Regions from separate parts of the Shewanella sp. HL-SH8 genome, predicted to be linked through region 1. Evidence: predicted binding sites of a transcription regulator. Region 1 holds the regulator's gene; the other holds the start of a gene.

Region 1 (4,575 bases):
AGCTGACAACCAAAACTCAATCGCTTGTCCGCGATACTGACGCCCATCAACTTTAGCGATACCGTCAACATGGCCGCTGACCATATGACCACCTAAACGTGTTGTTGCTGTCACTGCCTTTTCTAAGTTAACTTTCTGGCCAACCTGGTAATGTGCAAATCCTGTTAAAGTAACCGTTTCAGCAGAGACATCGGCAACATAGCCATCAGCTAAACATTGTACTACGGTCAAACAGACGCCGTTTGTGGCAATGCTGTCGCCTAATTTTACATCGGATAAATCGAGTTTACCGCTAGCCACAGTTAACCGAATATCGTTACCTTTGCGCTCAATTTTGCGCAAGGTGCCTAGGGCTTCAATAATGCCTGTAAACATAGAGAGTCACTTTTCCTATTTCTGCCCAACAGAATTGAACATTAATGATGAGATATTTTAGCTTAAACCAAATACAAATCGTGTGTCTTGGCCGACATTTCGTTGATCTTTTAATACTATTTTAGGTATTTGATCCATTGATTGATAATCAGTTAAGGTCAGCATGTTGCGGCCTTCACTGCCTAATAACTTAGGCGCTTGGTATAAAACCAGTTCATCGACCAGATTATGCTCAATAAAACTGCCAGAAAGTGTCGCACCCGCCTCAACCATCACTGAGTTACAACTTTCGCCCAAATATTTCAACAAGATATTAAGACACACACGCCCTGCACTATTTGCTTTTACCTGCAGCAAACTAACATGGTTAGGAAAAAGTGCTTGTACAGCATCAGAGTAGCCACAGGTTGAAACTAATAGAATCGGTGTTTCAATACTGAATAGCATAAAATCTGCGGTTAATCGGGCTTGGGAATCTAACACGACTCTTAATGGCTGCTGTAGAGATGTGGGTGAAAGCGAACTTTTCAAGCTGCCAAGTTCTTCATAACGCACATTTAAGCTAGGATCATCTGCAATAATAGTTTCAACGCCCGTGATTAACGCGCAATGGCGGGCGCGCATTCGTTGCACATCTTGTCTTGCTGCGGGACCGGTAATCCATTTAGAAACACCATTAGACAAGGCTGTTTTGCCATCTAAACTGGCGGCAACTTTCACCGTAACCCAAGGCAAACCGGTTTTCATCCGCTTCATAAACCCTAGGTTTAACGTCAGAGCTTCAGCTGCTAATAAACCAATCTCAACTTGAATACCTGCATCTTGCAACATGGCAATACCGTTATCGGCTACTTGAGGGTTAGCGTCTTTCACTGCAATAACGACTCTAGCAACCTGGGCATTAATTAACCCTAAGGCGCAGGGCGGAGTACGTCCATAATGACTACAAGGCTCTAAAGTCACATAGGCTGTAGCGCCAACGGTAGAATGTCCTTGTTTAGCGGCATCAGCCAATGCATTGACCTCAGCATGTCCTTGACCCGCAACTTGATGATAACCTTCACCAATAATAATTGAGTCTTGGACAAGTACGCAGCCAACAGATGGATTGGGGCGCGTAGTATAAAGACCTTTTCGCGCCAGCTGGATCGCACGACCCATCATTTGGGTATCAAATACACTAAAGCTAGTCATAAAAAGTTACTCAAGTCCTAGGGGAAGTTTATTTTTGCAATTTAGCAATCGCTTCGCCAAATTGTGACACATCTTCAAAAGCGCGATAAACAGAGGCAAATCGAATATAAGCGACTTTATCTAGGCTCATTAATTGATCCATCATTAAATTACCTATCATCTCAGAATCAATTTCACGCTCACCTGTCGCGCGTAATGTGGACTTGATTTTAGTAATAGCTTGCTCGATTTCATCCATAGATACTGGACGTTTTTCAACCGCGCGTAACATACCACCACGGAGTTTTTCTTCATCAAAAGGTTGGCGGCTGCCATCACGTTTTATCACCCTAGGCATGACTAACTCAGCACCCTCAAAGGTGGTAAAACGCTCATGGCATTCAGTGCATTCGCGGCGACGGCGAACTTGGTGGCCATCAGCCACTAATCGAGAGTCGATAACTTTAGTGTCTGTCGCGCTACAAAAAGGACAATGCATTGAACCTCCACAAAATAAAATGGCCACTAAAATTAGTGGCCATTAAAGTTTATCCTATTTACTCATCAAGGTTAAGCTAACCTTTAAGGCTAGCATTACTGATGAAAGGATATTCCGTGCAGCAGGAATTATCCGTAAACAGGGAACTTAGCACATAAGGCCAACACTTGACCTTTTACGCTATCAATCACAGTTTGGTTTTGTGCGTCATCTAAAATGTCACAAATCCAACCCGTTAATTGCTTCGCTTCAGCTTCTTTAAAGCCACGGCGAGTAATAGCTGGGGTACCAATACGAACACCTGAAGTGACAAATGGTGAACGTGGATCATCAGGTACTGAGTTTTTATTAACAGTGATATTGGCACTACCTAACGCTGCATCAGCTTCTTTACCGGTTAAATCGCGACCGATTAAATCAACAAGCATTAAGTGGTTTTCAGTACCGCCAGAAACAATTTTGTATCCGCGCGCTAAAAATACTTCAACCATTGCTTTAGCATTTTTAACAACTTGTTGTTGGTAAACTTTAAACTCAGGCTCTAGTGCTTCTTTAAACGCAACCGCTTTACCAGCAATAACATGCATTAATGGGCCGCCTTGGCCACCAGGAAACACTGCAGAGTTTAATTTTTTGTATAAGTCTTCATCATTAGCTGCAGAAATAATGATACCGCCACGTGGGCCAGCTAATGTTTTATGCGTTGTAGAAGTAACAACATGTGCATGAGGTACTGGAGTTGGATAAACACCTGCAGCAATAAGGCCCGCAACGTGCGCCATATCCACAAAAAAGTATGCGCCAATTTTATCCGCTATTTCACGCATTCTGGCCCAGTCAACAATACCAGAATAAGCAGAGAAGCCACCAATCATCATCTTGGGTTTATGCTCTACCGCTAAACGTTCCATTTCGTCATAATCGATTTTGCCCGATTCATCAATACCATAAGGAATGATGTTATATAATTTACCGGAAAAGTTAACTGGTGAACCGTGGGTTAAATGACCGCCGTGAGCTAAATTCATACCAAGTACAGTGTCGCCAGGCTTCAACAACGCCATAAATACTGCACTGTTTGCTTGTGATCCTGAATGCGGTTGTACGTTGGCGTAAGTTGCACCAAATAACTCTTTAGCACGTTCAATGGCTAAGGTTTCAACAACATCAACATACTCGCAACCACCGTAGTAACGCTTACCTGGATAGCCTTCAGCATATTTATTGGTTAACTGTGAACCTTGAGCTTCCATAACACGTGGACTGGTATAGTTTTCAGATGCTATTAACTCTATGTGCTCTTCTTGGCGACAAGTTTCATCTTCAATGGCTTTAAATAGTTCTGGATCGTAATCCGCTATATTCATCGCTTTCTTAAGCATGGTAACTCCAACGGTAGGTTTTATATTAGTAGGGTTGCGCGGTATTCTACTCTGCAAATGCAAACAATCCCAGCCTTTACAGCATGAATTTAGTTACTAAACAACAATAGAAAATCTCATGCGAAATTGAAAATTACCTTAATTTACAATCGGTAACTTTTTCCACCTCGGCAATTTAAACATTTTTTTAAGCTGCAAAATGCGTAAAACAGTCACCAAAAACACTGTTCTATTTTTACGACTCTAAATGCTTATATTTAGCAGGTAAACATAACTGTAAGTTCAGCTTGCTGTTTAGACTAAATTCTAGCAAATCCGAGTTAGCACGTCACAAGATATAAAAATCGACTTATAACAATCAAAATCAGATTTAAGTTCGATTAAGATTCCATTAGAATCATCCTATTCTGTGTTAATCAATGTTGGAACCTCATGGCTCAATTTGTATATAGCATGCTAAGAGTGGGCAAAATTGTCCCACCTAAAAAGCAGATTTTAAAAGACATCTCTTTAAGTTTTTTCCCTGGCGCGAAAATCGGCGTATTAGGTTTAAACGGTTCAGGTAAATCAACACTGCTGCGCATTATGGCTGGTCTTGATACTGAGATTGAGGGCGAAGCTCGGCCTATGCCTGGCCTTAAAATTGGTTACTTACCACAGGAACCGAAATTAAACTTAAACCAAACCGTACGTGAAGCGGTTGAAGAAGCGGTAAGCGAAGCTAAAAACGCGCTGACTCGTTTAGATGAAGTTTATGCTTTATATGCTGAGCCTGATGCAGACTTTGATGCATTAGCAAAAGAGCAAGGCGAATTAGAAGCTATTATTCAAGCCCAGGATGCACATAATCTTGACAATGTATTAGAGCGCGCTGCCAATGCATTACGTCTGCCTGATTGGGATGAGAAAATTGAAGTATTATCGGGTGGTGAGCGTCGTCGAGTTGCTATTTGTCGTTTGTTACTTGAAAAACCTGAAATGCTGCTACTTGACGAACCAACCAACCATTTAGATGCTGAATCGGTTGCTTGGCTTGAACACTTTTTACAAGAATATACCGGCACCGTAGTGGCGATTACCCATGACCGTTACTTCCTAGATAACGCTGCGGGTTGGATTTTAGAGCTTGACCGCGGAGAAGGTATT
Region 2 (4,575 bases), 1.4 Mb from region 1:
AATTTGCTAGTTTATAGCCAGTCCACAACCAAATATCTTTGTCATTACACTCTGTTTTTACTCGCCTAACTAACTTAAGTACAGCAGCAATATTACCAGGATGCAAAGGATCACCGCCGCTTAAGGATAAACCTTTACGACGTATACGGCTGTCATTCAAATCAGCTATGATTTCGTCTTCTAATGCTTGAGTAAATGCATGTCCAGCATCAGATCGCCAAGTTAGCTGGTTATAGCAGCCTTTACAGGCATGCTCACAGCCGCTGACAAATAAGGTGCAACGTGTGCCCTCGCCATTAACAACATCAACACTGTGATATGCACTATAAAACATTAAATGTGTTTCACCCGTCGTTTTACTTCTTGTTGTTTGCCATGATTAAACGGCCTGGCATCTGGGCTACCTAAATAACCGCATACTCGGCGGGTAACCGACACTCGGCTAGGTTCATGGTTACCACATTTAGGGCATACAAAACCTTTACTGGTGCAATTAAACTCACCGATAAACCCACAGTCGTAACACTCGTCAATAGGAGTATTAGTGCCGTAATAAGGTACTCGGCTATAACTGTAGTCCCATACGTCCTCTAAAGCTTCGATGTTATTTTGCATGTTAGGATATTCACCATAGCAAATAAAACCACCACTACTTATCTCAGGATACGGCTGTTCAAAGTCTATTTTATCGTATGGGTTCACTTGCTTTTCAACATCTAGGTGAAAACTATTGGTGTAGTAACCTTTGTCCGTTACCCCTGTTAATACCCCAAATTCTTTCGCGTCTAAACTGCAAAAACGGCTACAAAGGTTTTCACTTGGGGTGCTGTATAAACTAAAACCATAGCCAGATTCTTGTTTCCATTGTTCAGTGTTTTTCTTAAGGTACGACACGACTTTAAGCGCTTTTTGACGTAACACTTCATCGTCAAACACATGTTGTGCACTGCCATATAAAGCATTAATGGTTTCATGTAAGCCGATGTAACCTAATGAAATTGACGCTCGACCATGTTTAAATATTTCACTGATGTCATCATCTGCTTTTAGGCGAACACCACAGGCGCCCTCCATATATAAAATTGGTGCAACACGGGCTTTAACACCCACTAACCGAGCAATACGAGTGTCTAAAGCTTTTTTTGCTACCACTAGGCGTTTATCTAATAAAGCATAGAACTTGGCCTCATCGCCCTTAGATTCTATCGCAATACGTGGCAGATTTAAGCTCACCACACCGAGGTTGTTGCGGCCTTCATGTACCAACTGACCATCTTGCTCGAACGTGCCTAAAAATGAGCGACATCCCATAGGTGTTTTGAATGAACCAGTGGCCTTAACCACTTGTTCATAATTCAAAATATCGGGATACATGCGTAGACTTGCACACTCTAGCGCCTGGCGTTTGATGTCGTAATTTATATCTGCCGCTTTATGATTAACACCATCTTTTATTGCAAAAACCAGTTTAGGAAAAACCGCTGTTTTACGATTTTTACCTAATCCCGCCTTGCGCACAGTTAATATTGACTGCTGAATTAAGCGAGACTCCCAACTTGTACCCAAACCAAAGCCAAAGGTGACGAAGGGCGTTTGGCCATTGGCGGTATGCAAGGTATTCACTTCATATTCAAGTGATTGAAATGCATCGTGGCATTCTTTTTCTGTTTGCGCTTTTGCAAAGGCTTCAACGTCGGCAATTTGCCACTTAATGCCCGCCGCAAGATGCTTTTGATAGCTTTTTTGAACAAAGATTGCCAACACTTCATCAATACGATTAATAGTGGTGCCACCATAAATGTGACTCGCCACCTGGGCAATTATTTGCGCCGTTACTGCCGTTGCAGTCGAAATAGATTTTGGGGTTTCAATTTCGGCGTTACCCATTTTAAATCCGTGGGTTAACATGCCGGCTAAATCTATTAGCATGCAATTGAACATAGGAAAAAAAGGCGCATAATCTAAGTCATGATAGTGCAGCTCCCCCCGTTCGTGGGCGGCCACCACATCTTTGGGTAACAAGTGCGTTTTGGCATAATGTTTAGCCACAATACCGGCTAATAAATCGCGTTGAGTGGGTATAACCTTGGCGTCTTTGTTGGCATTTTCATTTAACAGACTGCTGTCACTTTGCTCTACTAAACCGCGAATTTGACAATTTAACTTACTTTTGGTCTCGCGGCTCACATCGCGATCATGTCGGTATTCAATATAATGACGTGCAACCGACTTAAAAGGACCTGACATTAACCTGTTTTCAACTGCATCTTGTAGTTGATGAATATCCACTTCTGTTTGTTGCTGAAACTCTTGTTCAACTGTCAATGCCAAAGTGTTGGCATAGTCATGATCTGATTGTCCGGCAGACTTCATTGCTGCAATAACGGCATCTTTTATTCGACTTGAATCAAATGCAGTTCGGCATCCGTCGCGCTTAATAACAACCAACATAACCAGCTTCTCCTTTAGCGTCGCCAAATCAATATATCGGCATACGAAAAACACAAAACACTATATGTAGTGTATTAAGCGTTAAATCGTCACTATCCGTGTTGATCTAGATCATCATTTTTCACGCTAAAGAAAAGCAAAGTAAATTTATGTTATAAGCACCAAAAATCGGCTTGTTAGCGCTTGATCATAGATATCAAGCTAGTTTAGGAACAATATTTTCAAATTAGTTTTTAAGCGACGCTTTAATTAAATGCGCGATATCTTCAACTGCTTTTTTACCCGCGGCAATCGCTTCATCTGCACGATGAAACTCCATGGTGCCAATATCAGATACATTGGGAATAATACAAATATCTGGTGGGTCGCCCATTAATCGAGATCGCTTATGACGCTGTTCTAAAATATCCATCGATTGTGACATTACCGCTAACATGCCAGGGTGCGACTTAGTGCCAAGCGACAGTTTGTCACTTAAGCTACTGATATAGTCTTTGCCCTTACCCAATAAATCCATAAAGCCTGAATCTTGCGGTTCAGCATCTGCATCAAGGTGTTCATCAGACACAGGCTCAGAGCTACTGACTTGCTGGGGCAACACTTGCATTTGTTTACGTAAATAACCATTCAAATCAACAGCGATGACAATATCGACCCCAAGCGAGCGACATAATGAAACTGGTACGGGATTAACTACGGCACCATCAACTAACCAACGGCCATTTTGTTGTACTGGCGGTAAAAAGCCAGGCATAGAACATGATGCCCTGACAGCATTGCGCAATAATCCTTCTTTAAACCAAATCTCCTGGCCAGAATATAAATCCGTTGCCACTGCGGCAAAGGGGTGTTTCAAGTTTTCAATGTCAACAGCGCCAATATGAGTAGACATAACATCAAATACTTTTTCACCGCTAATAAGCCCACCTTTACGCCAACTAATGTCCATTAATCCAATAACATCCCAACTTGAAAAGCTACACACCCAACTTTTAAGTTCAGCTAGACTGTCATTAGCATATGCCGCGCCAACCAGTGCGCCAACAGAACAGCCAGCAATTTTATCCGGGTAAATACCTAATTCAGCCAAGCCTTCAAGCACACCAATATGCGCCCAACCTTTCGCTGCACCGCTACCTAATGCCAATCCGATAATCGGTTTTTTCTCTGGTGAAGCTTGAACTGGTGCCATTTACATACTCCATAGGGTCACTTTTAAACGTAAATAACCAGGCTTTACTGGCCAAGTGCTTTATTAGCATAAACAAGCAAGTCATTATTGGCTATAGCAAGCTTATCCAGCTATAATATTTGGCTATTATTTTCTAGGGGATCCACCTTTGCAGTTTTCTGATTTTTCGCTTGATAAACGCTTGTTAGATAGTTTGAAGCATATGGGTATTACTGACCCAACCGAGATCCAAGAACAAGCCTTACCTATTGCCCTAGCGGGTAAAGATTTGATGGCATCATCGAAAACTGGCTCGGGGAAAACTTTAGCGTTTTTACTGCCTGCGATGCAGCGGATTATTTCCAGCAGAGCGCTGTCGAAAAAAGATCCTCGCGTGCTGATTTTATTGCCGACTCGTGAACTTGCTCAGCAAGTATATGGTCAACTTAGATTACTGGTTGCCAACACCCAGTACAAAGCAATCAGTATTTTGGGCGGTGAAAACTTTAACGACCAAGCCAAAGGTTTGTCCCGTGACCCACATTTTATTGTGGCAACTCCGGGTCGAATTGTTGATCATCTTGAGCAACGTCACTTGTTTTTAAATGGCCTTGAATTACTTGTTCTTGATGAAGCTGACCGCATGTTGGACCTAGGGTTTGCACCACAACTGAAAGCCATTAATGAAGCTGCAGATCATAAACGCCGTCAAACCTTGATGTTTTCAGCCACTTTAGATCATCAAAGCATTAACGATATTGCCGCCACATTATTGAAGAATCCAAGCCATGTGGCTATTGGCACCAGTTATGCTGAACACAAAGATATTGAACAAAAAATGCTGTTTGCTGATCATCTAGATCACAAACAAGCACTGTTAAGCCACTTATTGAAGCAGCCAGAACACAAGCAGACTATTGTATTTACCGCAACTCGCTCAGACACAGACCGCT

The links. The regulator NrdR, encoded in region 1, represses ribonucleotide reductase genes. The targets are predictions, from matches to a motif close to AAACACNANATNTNGTGTTT.
Region 2: the regulator NrdR is predicted to act here: its motif matches at 2,507-2,526, upstream of nrdD (anaerobic ribonucleoside-triphosphate reductase).

Annotation. Positions count from the first base shown of each region.
Region 1 covers NZ_CP195039.1:1,573,232-1,577,806, reverse strand. Annotated here, with positions in the region: gene ACRWQN_RS07020 (riboflavin synthase) at 1-375, opposite strand, end outside; gene ribD (bifunctional diaminohydroxyphosphoribosylaminopyrimidine deaminase/5-amino-6-(5-phosphoribosylamino)uracil reductase RibD) at 433-1,569, opposite strand; gene nrdR (transcriptional regulator NrdR) at 1,598-2,047, opposite strand; gene glyA (serine hydroxymethyltransferase) at 2,176-3,429, opposite strand; gene ettA (energy-dependent translational throttle protein EttA) at 3,862-4,575, shown strand, end outside.
Region 2 covers NZ_CP195039.1:2,967,619-2,972,193, forward strand. Annotated here, with positions in the region: gene nrdG (anaerobic ribonucleoside-triphosphate reductase-activating protein) at 1-334, opposite strand, end outside; gene nrdD (anaerobic ribonucleoside-triphosphate reductase) at 334-2,451, opposite strand; gene rssA (patatin-like phospholipase RssA) at 2,678-3,643, opposite strand; gene ACRWQN_RS13120 (DEAD/DEAH box helicase) at 3,792-4,575, shown strand, end outside.